DNA from 3 places in the Ligilactobacillus sp. UO.C109 genome. Region 1 is predicted to be linked to each of the others. Evidence: predicted binding sites of a transcription regulator. Region 1 holds the regulator's gene; each other region holds the start of a gene.
What was found. The regulator Rex, encoded in region 1, represses fermentation and respiration genes when NADH is low (regulators of the CRP and FNR family bind a similar motif). The targets are predictions, from matches to a motif close to TTGTGAANTANTTCACAA.
Positions count from the first base shown of each region.

Region 2: ald (alanine dehydrogenase) is a predicted target of Rex. The motif match lies at 4,550-4,567, and genes of this name have one in related genera.
Region 3: adhE (bifunctional acetaldehyde-CoA/alcohol dehydrogenase) is a predicted target of Rex. The motif match lies at 2,998-3,015, and genes of this name have one in related genera.

Region 1 is NZ_JAPSFH010000027.1:46,393-53,094, forward strand. It holds gene OZJ21_RS04500 (ABC-F family ATP-binding cassette domain-containing protein) at 1-1,274, opposite strand, end outside; gene OZJ21_RS04505 (redox-sensing transcriptional repressor Rex) at 1,448-2,089, shown strand; gene OZJ21_RS04510 (CPBP family intramembrane glutamic endopeptidase) at 2,193-2,822, opposite strand; gene groES (co-chaperone GroES) at 3,018-3,302, shown strand; gene groL (chaperonin GroEL) at 3,332-4,954, shown strand; gene OZJ21_RS04525 (cation-translocating P-type ATPase) at 5,147-6,702, shown strand, end outside.
Region 2 is NZ_JAPSFH010000003.1:125,893-132,594, forward strand. It holds gene OZJ21_RS00700 (S8 family serine peptidase) at 1-745, opposite strand, end outside; gene OZJ21_RS00705 (HU family DNA-binding protein) at 1,052-1,327, shown strand; gene OZJ21_RS00710 (bacteriocin immunity protein) at 1,544-1,894, opposite strand; gene OZJ21_RS00715 (DegV family protein) at 2,037-2,882, opposite strand; gene OZJ21_RS00720 (DUF1836 domain-containing protein) at 3,031-3,540, shown strand; gene OZJ21_RS00725 (epoxyqueuosine reductase QueH) at 3,604-4,371, shown strand; gene ald (alanine dehydrogenase) at 4,760-5,863, shown strand; gene OZJ21_RS00735 (APC family permease) at 5,903-6,702, shown strand, end outside.
Region 3 is NZ_JAPSFH010000003.1:44,566-51,152, forward strand. It holds gene OZJ21_RS00290 (fructose-1,6-bisphosphatase) at 1-1,580, shown strand, start outside; gene OZJ21_RS00295 (LPXTG cell wall anchor domain-containing protein) at 1,643-2,224, opposite strand; gene adhE (bifunctional acetaldehyde-CoA/alcohol dehydrogenase) at 3,097-5,754, shown strand; gene OZJ21_RS00305 (NAD(P)H-dependent flavin oxidoreductase) at 5,859-6,587, shown strand, end outside.

The sequences.
Region 1 (6,702 bases):
TTTTCTAACATATTAGGATGATCATCCCAGATTTCATTTAAGACAGTTTTTTTATCATGTAGGTTTTGTTGTTCCTGATCGTAGTACCCAGTTTGAACATTAGTACCAAAAGTAGCAGATCCATGGATGAAAGGAATATTTCCTAAAATACTCTTTAGTAAGGTGGATTTGCCAATTCCATTAGGTCCGACAACAGCCATTGCATGATGTTTGCGTAATTCGAAAGTGATAGGATTTGAAATAACTTTTGAATCATAGCCAATAGCAGCATCTGTAACCTTTAAAACTACATTTCCACTTTCCTTGCTAGCATGAAATTTAAAATGAGGGCCTTTTTCTTCACCTTCAGGACGCTCTAATCTATCCATTTTCTCTAATTGTTTTCTTTTACTTTGAGCTCTTTTAGTTGTGGAAGCTCGAACTAAGTTTTTATTAACAAAATCCTCTAATTTTTGAATTTTCACTTGTTGCTTTTCATATTCTTTCCATTGAGTACGCAAGCGAGAAGCTTTTTCTTCAATATAATGAGAATAATTTCCAACATAATGACTAGAATGTTGATGACTTAATTCATAAACTTCATTGACAACTTTATCTAAGAAGTAGCGGTCATGTGAAACAATTAAAAGGGCACCGGTATAACCTTGGATATAATTTTCTAACCAAGTCAAAGTTTCAATGTCGAGGTGGTTAGTAGGTTCGTCAAGGATTAATAAATCACGTTTTTCTAAAAGTAATTTAGCTAAAGCTAAACGAGTTTTTTGTCCACCTGATAAGTCAGAAACCATTTTTCCATAGTCTTCTTCAAAGAATTGGAAACCATGTAAAACAGCTTTTACTTCATTTTCATAACCATAACCATTATTTTCTTGGAAGTCATGTTGTAATTGATCATATTGATTTAATAATTGTTGATATTCCTTAGATTCATGTGGAATTGACGGAGAAGCAATCTTTTCTTCAAGTTGATGAATCTTAGCTTCCATCTTTTGCAAGGGTTCAAAGACACTTAACATTTCATCTAATACATTTTTAGTAGATTCTAATCCTGTATGTTGTGCTAAATATCCAATAGTTAAATCTCGTTTAGTAACGATTTTTCCTTCATCTGGAAGTGATTCACCGATTAACATTTTTATTAGTGTAGATTTTCCTGCTCCGTTGCGACCAACAAGTGCGATCTTGGAATTATCTTTTATATCAAGATTGACATTCTCAAAAAGGATATCTGCTCCAAAATGTCGGGCAACTTGCTGTGCTTGTAAAAGTAGCATAAAATCACCTTTTCTATTAATTTACTGTATTATAACACTAAGACGATTTATAGTGTAACATAGAAATTTCACAAATAAAAACGTTAAAGATGATAATTAAGCCAATATATTGTATAATTGTGGAGCTATGTGTTAAACTTATGTTAAATATTTCACGAAAAGAGGAAAGTCTAATGGCAGAAGTAAAGATTCCGCAGGCTACTGCAAAACGTCTACCGATATATTATCGTTATCTAAGACTATTATCTAATTCTGGAAAGAATAGAGTTTCTTCAACAGAATTAGCTGAAGCCGTAAAAGTAGATTCTGCTACTATTCGACGTGATTTTTCGTATTTTGGTGCTTTAGGTAAACGTGGTTACGGATATGATGTACAAAGTTTACTTGATTTTTTTACTAAGCAATTAAATCAAGATACGTTAACTAATGTTGCTTTGGTTGGGGTTGGTAATTTAGGACATGCTTTATTGAACTTTAATTTCCATCAAAGTAATCATGTAAGAATTAGTGCAGCATTTGATGTAAATGAAGATATTACGGGAACAATTCAAAGTGGAATTCCAGTATATCCAATGTCTGATATGAAAGAACAATTAAAGTTACAGCAAATTGAAATTGTAATTTTAACTGTTCCAGCTCCTGTAGCACAAAAAGTTACAGATGAGTTAGTGGAAGTTGGTGTAAGGGGAATATTGAATTTTACACCACTTAGAATTACTGTACCAGAAAATATACGTGTGCAAAATGTAGATTTGACGAATGAAATGGAAACTTTGATTTATTTCTTGAATCATTTTGGAAGCACAGAAGAGTAGTGTTACATAGAAGACCGAAATGAGTCTCAAAATAAAAATTGCTGAAGATTATGATGTTATCTAATCACATTAATCTTCAGCAATTTTTTGATATTAATAACTTCTAAAGCGATGATAGAAGTATAATAAACAAGTTTAGAAATATATGACTAAAAGTAGAAGTAATAATCGTTCCAGTCCGATAGTAAATATAGCAAAACAAAAGGCCAATACTAGCATAGATAAGGAAATGACCATCCATATGAGCTAAACTAAATAGAAGACTGGAAATTAAGGCAGCAGGTAGAAAAGGGATGAATCTTGAAAAATTTCCAAATAAAACTTTTCTAAAAATTAACTCTTCCATTACAGGTGCAACAATTCCAGGTACTAAAATGTAGTATGGGTAATGGTGAACAATTTCTAACAATAGGTTAGTATTAGCTGAATATGATGAAAAATGAAAAAGTCCTGATTCGATACGAGATAATCCAATTTGAATTATGAGGGCACCGACCATACCAAGGATACTCCAGAGTAAAATAGATTTAAGTTTAATAGTTTTATATTCTAATTTATTTTTAAAAGAGAATCTATGATTGAGATAAACAATAAACAACATGCAGAGTATTCCAATAATAGTTTCAACCAAATAAAAATTATGACTTTGATTATAAAAAATATTGAATATTGCTAACAAAATTTGATAACCAATATAGGTTAGCAATAAGGGAATAGAATTTCTTTGTTCCAAATTAATTATCACCTTTCATTTTTAAGTTTAATTGTACCATTAACAGGTCAAATAAAAAAATTAGCACTCTAATGTGTCGAGTGATAAAAAATACTTGCAATTTATATTTAAAGTGGTTATAGTATTAATTGTAGTTAGCACTCAAGAGTTGAGAGTGCTAAATGATACAGATGATTGATATTGGAGGGATTAGACGTGCTTAAACCATTAGGAGATCGCGTTGTTTTAAAAGTTCAAAAGGAAGAAGAACAATCCATTGGTGGAATTGTTATCGCAAGTAATGCAAAAGAAAAGCCTACAACAGGTGAAGTAATTGCTGTTGGTAACGGACGTATCTTAGACAATGGACAAAGGGTTGAACCTGAAGTAAAAGTTGGTCAATCAGTTGTTTTTGATAAGTATGCTGGTTCTGAAGTTAAATATGAAGGCGAAGAATATTTAGTAATCCGTGAAAATGACATTATTGCGGTTATAGATTAATTTTTAATTAATTTGAGGTGAAGAGATTTATGGCAAAGGAAATTAAGTTTTCAGAAGATGCTCGTTCAAAGATGTTGAAGGGTGTAGATAAATTAGCAAATACAGTAAAATCAACTATTGGTCCTAAAGGCCGTAATGTTGTTTTGGAACAATCTTATGGTTCCCCCACAATTACAAATGATGGTGTAACAATTGCTAAGGCTATTGATTTAGAAGATCATTTCGAAAATATGGGAGCAAAATTGGTGTCTGAAGTTGCTTCTAAGACAAATGATATTGCAGGTGATGGTACAACAACTGCTACTGTTTTAACACAAGCTATTGTAAATGAAGGTATGAAGAATGTAACTGCTGGTGCAAACCCAGTTGGAATTCGTCGTGGTATTGAATTAGCAACTAAGGCTGCAGTTGATGCATTACATGAAATGTCCCATACAGTAGAATCCAAGAGTGATATTGCACAAGTTGCTTCTATTTCATCTGCTAACGAAGAAGTTGGTAAATTAATTGCCGATGCTATGGAAAAAGTTGGTAATGATGGTGTTATTACAATTGAAGAATCTAAAGGTATCGATACTTCTTTAGATGTTGTTGAAGGTATGCAATTTGATAGAGGATATCTATCACAATATATGGTAACTGATAATGATAAGATGGAAGCTGATTTAGATAATCCATACATTTTATTAACAGATAAGAAGATTTCAAACATTCAAGAAGTATTACCATTATTGCAATCAATTGTACAACAAGGTCGTCCATTATTGATTATTGCTGATGATGTAGACGGTGAAGCATTACCTACACTTGTTTTGAACAAGATTCGTGGAACATTTAACGTTGTTGCAGTTAAAGCTCCAGGATTTGGCGATCGTCGTAAGGCAATGTTACAAGATATTGCTACATTGACAGGTGCTACTGTTATCACAGATGACTTAGGCTTACAATTGAAAGATACAACAGTTGAACAATTAGGTTCTGCTGGAAAAGTAACAGTAACTAAGGAAAATACAACAATTGTTGAAGGTGCTGGTGATAAGGACAAGATTGCTGAACGTGTAGAACAAATTAAGAAGCAAATTAGTGAAACAACTTCTGATTTTGATCGTGAAAAATTACAAGAACGTTTGGCTAAATTATCTGGTGGTGTTGCAGTTATTAAAGTTGGTGCTGCAACTGAAACAGAATTGAAAGAACGTAAGTACCGTATTGAAGATGCTTTGAATGCTACACGTGCTGCTGTTGAAGAAGGATTTGTTCCTGGTGGTGGTACAGCATTGGTAAATGTTATTGGTAAAGTTGCTGCTTTGGAAGAAGAAGGCGACGTACAAACAGGTATTAACATTGTAAAACGTGCTTTGGAAGAACCTGTTCGTCAAATCGCAGAAAATGCAGGTTTAGAAGGTTCTGTAATTGTTGAAAAATTAAAGGAACAAAAACCAGGTGTAGGTTTCAATGCTGCTACAAATGAATGGGTTGACATGGTTGAAGCTGGTATTGTGGATCCTACAAAGGTAACTCGTTCAGCACTTCAAAATGCAGCTAGTGTATCTGCTTTATTATTAACAACAGAAGCAGTAGTTGCTGATAAGCCAGAACCAGAAAGTAACGACCAAATGCCTGCAACACCAGGTATGGGTGGTATGATGTAATCTAGGTTTAGATTACTAAATTAAAATAAGTAATAAACACTGAGATTTCAGTCATGAAATTTCAGTGTTTATTTTTTTAAAATTATATAATATTTTAAATGTATTATATAAAAGTTAAAGATTGTTCAATGATTTTATTATATCCTACATGTTATACTAACATTAGTGATAGTTAGGGATTGGGGGATAGTAATGAAAAAATCAAGTAACGAAAAAATTGACATAAATAGGATAACTCCTAATGCAGACTATGGGCTTACGGATAAACAAGTGGAAAAATATAAGAAAAATGGTTGGAGTAATGAGGCAGTGAAACCACCTGTACGTACTGCCAAAGAAATAGTTGCAGAAAATATATTTACATATTTTAATTTGATATTTTTAATATTAACTTTACTTTTATGTTTAGTAAATTCATTTAGAAACTTAACCTTTTTACCGATTATTATTGCAAATATTTTTATTGGGATAATTCAAGAATTAAGGGCAAAAAAAGTTGTTGATAAGTTAACGATGCTAAATGTTCCGCAGGCTATGGTAGTAAGAAATGGAGAGGTTACACAAGTAAATGCAGAAGATTTAGTATTAGATGATATTGTAATCTTTAAAATGGGGAATCAAATTTTAGCTGATAGTGAAATTGTAAGTGGAGAAGTTTTAGTAAACGAATCTTTATTGACAGGTGAGTCTGATGAAATTCCTAAAAAGCCAGGAGATAAATTAATGTCAGGTAGCTTTATTATTGCTGGAAAGTGTAGAGCAAGACTAACAGCGGTTGGCAAAGACTCATATATTTCTAAGTTAACATTAGAAGCTAAGAAAATGAAAAATGTTGAACGTTCTGAAATGATCCAAGATCTTGATATATTAGTAAAATTTGTAGGTGTAGCGTTAGTTCCGATTGGAATTGTCTTATTTATACAAGGGATTTTCATAAATCATGAAAGTTTACATGACAATATAACATCTATGGTAGCAGCTGTTTTAGGTATGATACCAGAGGGGCTGTATTTGTTAACAAGTGTAGCACTAGCTGTTAGTTCCATGAGGCTAGCTAAGAAAAAAGTATTGCTTCATGATATGAAAAGTATTGAAACTCTAGCAAGGGTAGATGTTTTATGTGTAGATAAAACAGGAACAATTACTGAAAATGAAATGAAAGTAGAAAAAATAAAAGCAATCGATGTAGAGAACAGAGATGCCTTTGAAGAGTTATTAGCAAAGTTTGTTTATGCAATAGATGAAAGTAATAATACTATGAAAGCTATAAGAAATTATTGTAAACAGACGAGTAAAGTAATAGCAAGTGAAATCATTCCATTTACATCAAAAAATAAGTATAGTGGGGCTGTTTTTGAAAATGATGCATACATATTAGGTGCTCCTGAATTTGTATTGCGTGAAGATTTTCCATTATATCAAGATAATATTAATGAAGATACTAAAAAAGGATACAGAGTACTAGTGTTTGGAAAAGCTTTAGATGGTTTTATGGATAAGAAAATTACAGGTAAAGTAATTCCTATAGGATATGTATTAATAACAAATCCCATAAGAAAAGAGGCACCTGCAACATTTAATTATTTTAAGGAGCAGGGAGTAGAAGTAAAGGTTATTTCTGGAGATAATCCGCAAACTGTTTCAGAAATATCTAAAAAAGCACAGATTGAAAATGCAGATTTGTACATTGATGCTACAAAGTTAGAGACAAAAGAGGACCTAGCTGAAGCAGTTAAAAACTATAATAT
Region 2 (6,702 bases), on a different contig from region 1:
CTACCCCTACTGCATAGCGTTCATTGCCATTTGGTTGGCCGTCAGCACCAATGATACCAGCAACGTGTTGACCGTGTTCTGATGCATCTGGGCCATCATCTTTAACCCAGTTGTTGTCACGACTCGCATAATTATATACGAATGGGAATTTCTCTGAAGCATATTTCCCGTAGCCTAGCTCGCTAATCTTCTTGTCAGCATCTTCCTTAGAAATTGCTGGAGATTCAGGAGCTTTAGAGAAATCTTTATGGTTTGTATCAGTACCAGAATCAATAACAGCAACCACCATACCTTGTCCTTTATAGCCATTATCCCATGCAGTTTGAACATTTCCTTTGACATGGTCTTTATAGGTTGTTGGTGGTACTGTCTGATCAGCAGTATCAGCAGTAGTTTTAGCCTGTTGAGCTGTTGTAGCTTGATTTTGACTAGCTACTGAATCAACATTGCTCGTTGCTGCTTCTTTTACGGTATCAGTTTGAACATTAGAAACATTGTTAGAACTATTACTATTGGTTGTAACAGTTGTTTGAGCTGTCGCATTATTCTGCACACTCAAACTTGATGCCTGAGTAGCTTCTGTTTTTACACTTTCACTACCAGTAACGGTATCGGCTTGAGCGTTAGAAACTGGACTTGTCACTAAAAATGTAACTCCAGAAATAGTAATAATCGCTGACACCACCCACTTAGATTTAGCTTTATAAAGCTTGTAGCGGCGTTTTTCACCTAGCAACTTTTCCATGCACTTCATCTCCTTCTTCTAAAAGTTATTTTTTATATTAACATATTTTTAATTGATAAACAATTATTCTTTAATCATTTGTTCATTATAAATAAAATTTAACTTCATAATTTGTTCATATTAATGTGATAAAAAAGCCCTATATAAAAGCTAATTGATAAAATTTACTTAATTTTTACTTTTTAATTTCTAGATTCTTGTAATTTTTTTATAAAGCCCTTGCAAAAACACATTTGAATATAGTACAATTGCAGAAGATTAAGGTTTTATAGCCCTAATACCTATATTTATTGGGAGTGATTATTAATGAACAAGAACGAATTAGTAGAAGCTATCGCAGAAAAGATGGGTACAACTAAGAAAGAAGCAGAAGCAGCTGTTTCAGCATTCACAGAAACAGTTAAAGAAGCTTTAGTAGATGGTAAGAAAGTACAAATCATCGGCTTTGGTAACTTCGAAGTACGTGAACGTGCAGCTCGCAAGGGTCGTAACCCACAAACAGGTAAGGAAATCGAAATTCCAGCATCTAAAGTTCCTGCATTCAAACCAGGTAAAGGCTTGAAAGATGCTGTTAATAAATAGTCATTAACAGATTTAAAAAGCCTCTAGCTCGTAATATTGAGCTAGGGGCTTTTAGTATGCTACTCTAAACTTTTATTCCAGACCTTGATTAAATCTTGAGCCTGAAAATTTAACTCTACATCATTATAGCCAGATTCTGATAATAATATTTTTAAAAATTAGTATCTTTTAAATTTTAAGCACGGATTTTTAACGCATCTTTTTCGTCTGACACCATTATCTTCTAGGAATTTCCTCAGATAAACTATAAAACTGGGATTTAGCTGAATAATCTGCTCTGTATCTACTATTTAGACCTGCCTTCTTAGATTCATCAGCTAATTTCCTTAATAGCTCTCCATCTCTACCCATAAAACGAATTTTTTGATCAAATCCAACTGAATATATATAATTTACTAACTTATTAATCAAATATTCTGGATATCTAACAGTATCTAATTTCTTATATACTTGTAGCAAAACATCTGTAATATCTAACAATCCACTTGGTTTTTGAGGTCTATCCATAAGACTGTTGTACAACTCATGAATGACTTCTTTGGTTTCTTTGATGTTTACTTTCTTCATTTAAAACACCTTCCTTTTATTAACCATCCAAATTTGTAACTCTCTCTTTTACTGCTGATGATAACGTAACCTCGTTATTTTTACCTATATTCATTATAGCGTATTCAAATTCAGAGAATAACAAAAATCACTTCCACTAAACCTACTTTTCACCATTCACAGTACAGCCAACCATTAAACCACCTTTTTCTGCATAAAAGCTACATAGTGCTGTACAAATTCCAATTTCTATCTGACAATCAGGATACTTTGCTTGAATTAAGCCCTTCAAAGCTAATGCACCTTTTTCATTGTTTGCGTGATCAATTACCACTTTTTTACTATTAAAATTATGCTTAACTAATGTATCTACCAAAGATTGATATGCACGTTTAGCTCCACGTGCTTTTCCTAATTGTTCAATCTTTCCTTCTTCGTTCGCCCAACCTAGCACATTAATTTTTAAGACTCCTGCAAGTTTCGCAACAGTTTTATTTATTCGACCATTATTTGCTAAATTCGTTAATGACTGTAAGCTAAAGAAGATTTTCAAATGGTCAATATAAGCTTGAACTTGTGTTACTACTTCAGAAAAGTCTCCCCCTTCATTTAGTAATTCACTAGCTTTAACAGCTGCCATACGTTCTGCTGGACCTGCTGCTTTTGTATCAAAGACGTGTATTTTTCTATTTGGATCTTCCTCTAGAATCATTTTTTTAGCTGTTTGTGCAGTATTATACGAACCCGAAAGCACACTTGAAATTGTAAAAATATATACTTCATCAGCATCCCCTATTGCTGCCAAGTAACTTTCAACACTAGGACAAGAAGATTTTATTTCTGTTGAACTGTTTTCGATAAACTTATCGAATTCAGCTTGATCAAAATTAGCACCATCTAAAAATACTTTATCCCCACAAACTAAAGTTAAATCTACACTCTGATGTTCAATACCATTTAATGCAGTTACATTTAAATTTGCTGCTGAATCTGTAATTATTTTCTTCATAATTCCAACCATTCCTTATTTATAGAATTTTCATTAAGCTTATAAAATATAAAAAACATTGTCAACGGTTTTTAAAAAACTTATAATAAGTTTTACATTGATAAAATGTTACTTTACCTATATACTTAGGCTAGCGAGGTATCAATTTATGAATAGAGAATTTAAAATAAGCCAAAGTATCCAAAATTTTAAACTACCACGATATGACGATTTACCTGAAGTTGAATTGTATTTAGACCAAACTACTGCATACATCAGCGAAAGGCTTGAAATTTTGGGCGATGTAAAGCTAACTAGTTCGATGATTAGTAATTATGTTAAACATAAGATAATTCGCCGACCTGTTAAAAAGCGTTATGCAGCTGATCAAATTGCTGAATTATTTTTTATTGCTGTTGCTAAAAATGTAATGCAACTTAGCGATTTAAAAGCAGCAATCGAACTACAAAGACGAACATATTCAACTAAAGTTGCCTATAATTATTTTGTAGAAGAATTAGAAAATATTCTTCCGTATGTCTTTGGTTTGAAAACTGACTTAGATGAAATAGGCAATGAGCATACCGAATATCAGCGTATGCTACACAATATTATTATGGCTGTTAGTTATAAAGCTTACATTGATAAATATTATGCTAATTTACGTCAAGAAAATTAGTTCAATCTACGATTTTAATGGTATTATAGTATTTGAGTTCGTTATAGAATCGAGATGAGTCAATTGATAGATGTAGAAGAAATTCTTGCTAAAATGAATAAAAATCAAAAGATCAATTACGATAAGGTCATGCAAAAAATGGTTAAGAAATGGGAAGAAGCTGACACTCGCCCACGTATTCTTTTACACAGTTGTTGTGCACCATGTAGTACATACACGCTTGAGTACTTAACAAAATTTGCTGATGTTACTGTTTACTATGCTAATTCTAATATTCATCCACGTGCTGAATATCAACGTAGAAAATATGTTCAACAAAAATTTATTCATGATTTCAATGAAAACACTGGAAATAATGTTAAGTTCATATCTGCCCCTTATGAACCACAGGAATATTTTGAAAAAGTTCGTGGACTTGAAAAAGAAGTCGAAGGTGGTGCACGTTGTCGTGTTTGTTACGATTATCGACTAGATAAAGTGGCACAAAAAGCTGTAGAATTAGACTTTGACTACTTTGGAAGTGCACTAACAATTAGTCCGCATAAAAACTCTCAAGTCATTAATCAAGTAGGCCTAGAGGTTCAAAGTTTATATACTACCCACTATCTTCCTAGTGATTTCAAGAAAAATGGTGGTTATCAACGTTCAGTTGAAATGTGTCATGAATACGATGTTTATCGCCAATGCTACTGTGGTTGTGTCTTTGCTGCTAAAGCTCAGGGTGTTAACTTAAGTAAAATTAGACGTGAAGCACTAGAATTTTTAGAAGGTAAAGATGCAGATAAGGAATTTCCTGAAATAACCTTTAAAATTAATGGTGAAACTATTTAATTATTAAAAAGGACTAAGATTATTAAATTCAGTCCTTTTTTATTTTTCCCAATTTCAATAACCTAATATAAATTTTCCATAAATTACTTGATATATCTACTCTCACATCAACCAGTCTAATCATTTATTAATTATACATTTAATGTATAATTAATCATTTCTAACAATCGTTCTAATGTTGTTTTATAAATAACAATATAAGATCAACTTTGTGAAAAAACTCCCAAAATCCGCTAATTAAAGGGGAATTAAATTTCACAAACTTTAGGTTTAGGGGTTGATATTTATCTTTTTAAGTGTTATTCTTGCATTAGGTTGAAAGCGCTATCAACGAAAAATGAGAAATTATTTGAATTTTTATTCATTATTTGGAAAGGAGTATCCTATTATGTTAATCGGTGTACCTAAAGAAATCAAAAAACAAGAAGAACGTGTTGGTGCTACTCCAAGTGCTGTAGCAAGCTTAGTTCATGCAGGCCATTCAGTAATTGTTGAAAAAGGAGCTGGCGTTGGCTCTGGTTTCCCAGATGAAGAATATATCGCTGCTGGTGCAACAATGGGTTCAGCAGAAGAAGCATGGGATACAGAAATGGTCATCAAAGTTAAAGAACCTTTGGAAAGTGAATACCAATACTTCAAACCAGGTCAAATCATCTATACTTATCTTCATCTGGCTGCAGATAAACCATTAACAGAAGCCTTAATTGAAAAGAAGGTTACAGGGGTAGCATACGAAACAATGGTTGGTAGAGGTGGCGGTTTACCACTTCTCTTCCCTATGAGTGAAATTGCTGGTCGTATGTCAATTCAAGTTGGATCTCATTTCTTAGAACAAGTACATGGCGGTAAAGGTATTCTATTAAGTGGTGTTTCCGGTGTACATCGCGGTAAAGTTACTATAATCGGTGGTGGTACTGTAGGTTTCAACGCTGCTAAAATTGCCGTTGGTATGGGGGCACAAGTTACAATTCTTGATATTAACGCTCAACGCTTGGCTGAAATTGACAATATCTTTGATGGAAAGATTCAAACTTTAATGTCAAATACTGCTAACATCAAGAAAGCTGTTGAAGAAGCTGATTTAGTAATCGGTGCGGTTCTAATTCCTGGTGCTAAAGCACCAAAATTAGTTACAGAAGAAATGATTAAGAATATGAAACCAGGTTCTGTTATCGTTGATATTCCTATCGACCAAGGTGGTATCTTCGAAACAACAGTAAGAGCAACTACTCATGAAGATCCAATCTATGTAACACATGACGTTATTCATTATACAGTTGCTAATATGCCTGGTGCTGTTCCAAAGACAGCTACAGAAGCACTTTCTAGTGCAACAGTACGCTATGCTATTGAAATTGCTAATAAAGGTATTGATAAAGCTGCTGCTGACGATAACACAATATTTACAGGAATTAATACACATCAAGGTAACCTTACTTCTAAAGCTGTTGCAGATAGTTTAGACCTTCCATTCACACCTTATAAAGGTTAACATTTGCTCCTTTAACTTGGAAAGGAGGCGACCTAATCTATGAAAAATAAAATTGACGTTAATAAAGTATTAAAAAACGCCAGCATTAAGTCGGAAGACGAACGTTCTTTAGGTCTTTTTGATCTTTCCATTCTGGGAATCGGTGCGATGATTGGAACTGGAATTTTGGTTTTGACTGGTATTGTAGCCGCTACTACTGCTGGTCCGGCAGTTATCTTTTCTTTCTTAGTAGCTGCTATTGCTAGTGGTTTGATTGGGCTATGTTATTCTGAACTTTCAACTTCAATCCCTAACTCTGGAAGTGCCTACATTTATGCCTGGGTTACCATCGGGCAAGTTATGGCTTTCTTTGCTGGCTGGACACTATTAGGAGTTTATATTACTACAACAGCTACAGTTGCAAATGGATGGACAGGTTATGTCCACTCATTCTTAGCAGAATTTGGTGTACATCTACCTAAAGCTTTTCTAGCTGCACCATCAGCAGGCGGTATTATGAACTTACCAGCGATTATCATGATTCTATTCATTACCCTAGTGTTAACAAAAGGAACTAGTGAAAGTAAGCTACTTAATAACATTTTAGTTATTATTAAACTAACTGTAATTTTCCTATTTATTATTGTTAGTGTTAAACACATACGTCCAACTCACTGGCATCCTTTCTTCCCATATGGTGGTAGTGGTATCATGGTTGGAGCATCAACTGTTTTCTTCACCTTTCTTGGTTTTGATGCTCTCGCTACTTCTGCAGAAGATGCTAAAAATGTTCAACATAATCTGCCTCGTGCTATCATCATTTCACTTGTAGTTTCAACTGCTTTGTACGTAGCAGTTAG
Region 3 (6,587 bases), on a different contig from region 1:
TATTAGAATTTTTAGAATTATCAGGAAGCAAGTATACGCGCTCAAAGGTTCGTAAAGCACTAAATCCTAATTTTGTATATATAACAGAAGAATTATTATATAACGATCCTCAAGAATTTAATAAGAGAAGTTATATTAATCAACTTTTGAAGAATATTTTGAAATTAGATCAAGCAGATAAATTTATTATTGCTACCTGTTACACAATTCAAAGATTAGTAGTAGATCACTTACATGTTCTAGGCGATGTTTACGATAGGGGAGAAGAACCAGACAAAATTATGGATAGATTGATGAATTATCATTCTGTCGATATGCAATGGGGAAATCATGATTTACTATGGCTAGGTGCAATGGCAGGCTCAAAACTATGTATGTTGAATTTATTGAGAATTTGTGCAAGATATAATAATTTAAATATTATAGAAGATGCATATGGCATTAATCTACGTCACCTATCAAGATTTGCTGAAGAGCAATATGAAGATAATCCTCAGTTTAGACCTAAGTTGACCAATGGTGATGGGTATAGATTCAACGGCGAAAAGCTACAAATTACGCAAATTCATCAAGCTGTTGCGATGATGCAATTTAAGCTTGAAGGGAAAGTTATAGCTAGAAGACCAGAATTGGAAATGGATGATCGAGATTTACTTAATAAGATAGATTACAAGAAAAATGTAATTAGTTTAAATGGTAAAGAATATCCGTTACAAAATACTTGTTTCAACACAGTAGACCCTAAAAATCCTAGTGAATTAACAGATGAAGAAAATGCGATTGTAGATGAATTATTAATTTCCATTCAACATTCTACAAAATTAAAACGTCATCTAGATTTTATGATGAATAAAGGTAGTATGTACCGTACATATAATGGCAATCTCTTATTCCATGGATGTATTCCTGCAGATGAAGAAGGAAATTTCTGTAGCTTGAAGATTGGTAGTAAAGAATATTCAGGTAAAAAGTTATTTGATTTTTCTGAAAAGATGATTCGAAAAGCTTACTCTAAGCCAAATGTAAAAGATGATTTTGCCACTGATTTTATGTGGTATTTATGGCAAGGAGCTCTTTCCCCACTGTTCGGTAAGAAATCTATGACTACTTTTGAACGTTATTTTATTGCAGATAAAGCTTGTCATGAAGAAGTAAAGAATCCATATTATAAATTAAGGGAAAATAAGGATTTCTGCATCAAAATTTTACAAGAATTTGGATTTGCTGGTGATGATACTAATCATATTATTAATGGTCATACTCCAGTTAAAAGAGGCCATAATGCAATCTGCGCAGAGGGTTATATGTTGGTAATTGATGGAGGATACTCCAAAGCCTATCAGCCAACAACAGGGATCGCTGGATATACATTATTGTATAATTCATATGGCTTGCAACTAGTTTCGCATCAACCATTTACTTCAAAACAAGATGCTATTAGAAGCGGGAAAGATATCGTTTCAACGGTTCGAGTGGTAAAGCATGAATTACAACGAAAATCAGTTGCGGATACTGATATTGGTGAAAATATTAAAGAAAAAATTAGAGTTTTGTATAATTTATTGAGAAATTATGATTAGAATAAAACATCATCTCAGAGCTAATTTGAGATGATGTTTTTTTGAACTTAATCAGCAAAAGATTAATCTTTCTTTCGTTTCTTTAAACTAAGTCCAGTTGCTAAAGAAAGCATCAAGAGACCAATAGTAGTTAAACCATTATACTCTTCACCAGTTTGTGGAAGTTCCTTGGATGTTGTAGTTTGTTGTAAAGGAACAACTTGATTAGTGTCACCATCACTAATTGTAATATTAGTATTACTTGGATTGGCTTGTAATTTTGCTTGAACCTTACTATTTAAATTATTAGTTTGTATCGTAGTATTATTAGTTGAACTATTTTGGGTAGTATCAGTGCTACTCAAATTATTAGTTACGCTGTTGCTTGATTCACTAGTGGAAGTGGTGGGTACAGTTGAATTTGTAACTGTTTCAGCATCACTTAAAGTAGGGGTGGTCTGAACTGTATCTTTTGAAGTATCAACAGGAGCTGAAGTAGCATTAGTTAAACTAACTTTGTTGTTAGTCGTATGATTTTCAGTTGTATTATTAGCGGCTACTGTAGTAGAGTTTATGCCTGTATCAACTTCACTAGTTGTATCAGCTAAGACTTGGGGTGTAAAGAAAAAGACAGTTCCAAGAGCAACTGAAACATCTAAGTGCATAGCGAGGTACATGTGGAGTATTAGCAATTCGCTTGCCATAATGATTGTTTTTGCTAAGCATAGTCAATCTTTCTTTTCTAAAAGTATTAAGAAATGCTCAAGGTTGAATAAGATTCAAAAATCTAGAGATTGTCAGAAATAAGATTTAATTAACACATTTTTGAGTAGCTAGAAAACGTAGTAAGTATAAAAATATAAGGTTAAATCTGACTTCTAGTTATGTGAATAATGTAACTTGACGTCTTTGCGACAAATTACGATAATTTCATTCAATTTCTATACATTCCTACCCCTTTAGAATATAGTAAAATAAATATTTTTTTAAATATTTTTTCTTCACATTTTTTCGAGGAGATAAAACTAAATAATAGAGAAGATAATTTCTTGAAATAGTTGTTATAAGTAGCATTGACACACTTGAGAATCTGATGTTGTTTTTAAACTAAATGGAATTAATGGCAATTAATGAGATTTGTAAAAAACAGTGTTATTTTAACTATAATTATGAACTTAATGTTCAATCAACATTAAGTTATTTTTGTTGATAAAATTCTCGGAATATATTGTAAAAGTGTACCATATGAGATATGATTAAATTATAATAGAAAACGTTTACAAAAAAATATTTTTTAAGTTTTTTGTTATGCTTTATTTTGTATTTTTGATCGATTGATATAAGTGACTTATTTAACAAAATCTGAGAAAAAATAAAATTAAATTTAAAAATAGTATTGATTTATTGTAGATATGATGTTATTTTATAAGTGTAATATTTGTGAATTAATTCACGATAACACAATTATATTTGTATCGTTTATTAATGGTTAAATATTAACTTATAGTTTATTTAGCTATAGTAGGAGGCTAAAGTAATGGTTAACAAGACAAACAACAAAGAAGAAGATGCTCGTGTATACACTGATGGTTTAGTAGAAAAAGCATTAAAAGCTGAACAAGAATATTCTACTTTCTCACAAGAACAAGTAGATAAGATTGTTGCAGCTGCTGCTTTGGCTGGCTCAGAGGCTGCTTTGATTTTAGCTCATGAAGCAGTAGATGAAACTGGACGTGGGGTTGTAGAAGATAAGGATACAAAGAACCGTTTCGCAACTGAAAATGTCTATAATGCTATTAAGAATGATAAAACAGTTGGTGTAATTGAAGAAGATAAGATTAAAGGCGAAGTAAAAATTGCAGCTCCACTTGGTGTTTTAGCAGGTATTGTACCTACAACAAACCCAACATCAACAGCAATGTTTAAGTCATTATTAGCATTGAAGACTAGAAACGCAATTGTATTCGCTTTCCATCCACAAGCACAAAAATGTTCGGCACATGCAGCAAAAATTATTTACGACGCAGCTGTAAAAGCTGGTGCTCCAAAGAACATTATTCAATGGATTGAGGAACCAAGTCTAGAAAAGACAACAGCTCTTATTCAGAATCGAAAGATTGCTTCTATTTTGGCTACTGGTGGTCCAGGAATGGTTAATGCAGCTTTGAAGTCTGGTAATCCATCAATGGGTGTAGGTGCTGGTAATGGTGCTATCTACGTTGATCATACAGCACACCTTGACAGAGCTGTTGAAGATTTACTTCTATCTAAGAGATTTGATAACGGTATGATTTGTGCTACTGAAAACTCTGCAGTTGTTGAAGCTCCTATCTATGATGAATGGCTAAAGAAGATGGAAGAAAAAGGAGCATACGTTGTTCCTAAGAAAGACTATAAGAAGATTGAAGATTTCGTATTCAATGATAGACATGGTGTAAATGGTCCAGTTGCTGGTAAGCCAGCTCGCTGGATTGCTGAACAAGCTGGTGTAGAACTTCCAGAAGGTAAAGATGTAATGTTATTTGAACTTTCTGCTAAGAACATCGGTGAAAAGCTATCATCCGAAAAACTTTCTCCATTATTGTCAGTATATAAAGCAAAAGATCGTGAAGATGGTATTAAGACCGTTGCTGCATTATTAGATTATCAAGGTGCAGGCCATAACGCTGCTATCCAAATTGGTTCTCAATCCGATCCATTTGTAAAAGAATTTGGTGATAGAACTAAAGCAGCTCGTATCTTGGTAAATCAACCTGATTCCATTGGTGGTATTGGTGATATTTACACAGATGGCTTACGTGCAAGTTTGACACTTGGAACAGGATCATGGGGGAAGAATTCATTGTCACATAATTTATCAACATCAGACCTATTAAATGTTAAGACAGTTGCTAAGAGACGTAACAGACCTCAATGGGTTCGTTTACCAGAAAAGATCTACTACGAAAAGAATGCTATCAGCTATCTACAAGATGAAACTGAAGATATCAACCGTGCATTCATCGTAGCTGACCCAGGAATGGTTAAGTTTGGATTTGTAGACAAAGTTTACGATCAATTAGCAGCAAGAGAAAATGAAGTTAAGACAGCTCTTTATGGAACTGTAAGACCTGACCCAATGTTAGGACAAACAATTGAAATTGCTCAACAAATGGCACAATTCGAACCAGATACAGTTATTGCTATTGGTGGTGGTTCCGCATTGGATGCTACAAAGATTGCTCGTTACATCTATGAATACTCCTTAGATCAAGAACCAGGATTCTTAGATAGCTACGAAAAAGTTAGTGAAGTATTTAAAGAATTACAACAAAAATTCGTTGATATCCGTAAGAGAATTGTTAAATTCCATCACGCTAAGAAGACAAGAATGTTTGCAATTCCAACAACATCTGGTACAGGTTCTGAAGTAACACCATATGCTGTTATTACAGATGATAATACACACGTTAAGTATCCATTAACAGACTATGAATTGACACCACAAGTAGCAATTGTAGACCCAGAATTTGTAATGACTGTTCCTAAGAGAACTGTAGCTCTATCTGGATTGGATAGTTTGTCACATGCTCTTGAATCATATGTATCAGTCATGGCATCCGATTTCACACGCCCATGGTCAATGCAAGCTATTAAGTTAGTATTTGAAAACTTGGAAGCTTCATATAAGTATGATCCAAAACATCCTACATTAGAAGGCGAAAAAGCTCGTGAAAATATGCACTATGCTGCAACATTAGCAGGTATGGCATTTGCTAATGCATTCTTGGGTATTAACCACTCAATCGCTCACAAGACTGGTGGGGAATTTGGATTACCTCATGGTTTGGCAATTTCCATTGCTATGCAACACGTAATTAAATTTAACGGTGCTTCTGGTCGTGTAAAACGTACACCATTCCCACGTTATGAAGTATATCGTGCTCAAAAAGACTATGCAGATATTGCTCGTGCATTAGGTTTGAAAGGTAACTCAGATGCTGAATTAGTAGATGCATTATGCAACAAGATTAACGATTTAATGAAGAAATTAGACGTTGAACCTAAGTTATCTGCAAATGGTGTAACTAAAGAACAATTTGAAAAAGCTCTTGATAAGATGGTTGATCGTGTTTACGATGATCAATGCACAACTGCAAATCCTCGTCAACCATACTTGAAAGAAATTCGTCAATTGTTGATCGATCAATTCTAATTATTTAGTAAATTGTAATTACCATTAATATCAATTGGGATATCTTATAACTATATGGTTGTAAGATATCCTTTTTATATTTTAAATAATTGAGGTGAGAAATTATGAATCGAATTACAGAAATGTTAGGAATTAAATATCCAATTATTCAAGGAGCGATGCAAGATGTAGCCAAAGCAAGATTGGTGGCAGCTGTTTCTAATGCTGGTGGGCTAGGTGTATTAGCTTCAGGTCAAGATACACCTGAACAGGTACGCGAAGAAATCCATAAAGTAAAAGAATTAACTGATAAACCATTTGCTGTTAACTTGATGTTTTTAAATAAGAAAGTTCCAGAAATCGTTGATGTTGTCATTGAAGAAGGAGTAAAAATTGTAACAACTGGTGCTGGTACACCTAAATTGTACATGCCTAAACTAAAGGAAGCAGGAATAAAAGTAATGCCTGTAATTCCAAACGTAAAAATTGCTAAGAAGATGGAAGAGCTAGGTGTAGATGCTGTTATTGCTGAAGGTATGGAGAGTGGAGGTCATATTGGAACTATGACATCACAAATACTCTGGCCTCAAGTTGTTGACGCTGTAAAAATTCCGGTTATTGCAGCTGGGGGAATTGCTGATAATCGTGGAGTGAAAGCAGCGATGGCGATGGGAGCTGAAGGTGTACAATGTGGTACAATTTTCTCAATTTCTAAGGAAAGTCCCGTTGGTGACAATTGGAAGAAAGTGATTATTGAATCAAAGGACACTTCTATTGGTGTAATTGGTACAAAAATGGGAGTAGCTAGCCGAATAGTTGTAAATAAGAAAGCTAAAGAGCTATATGAGTTAGAA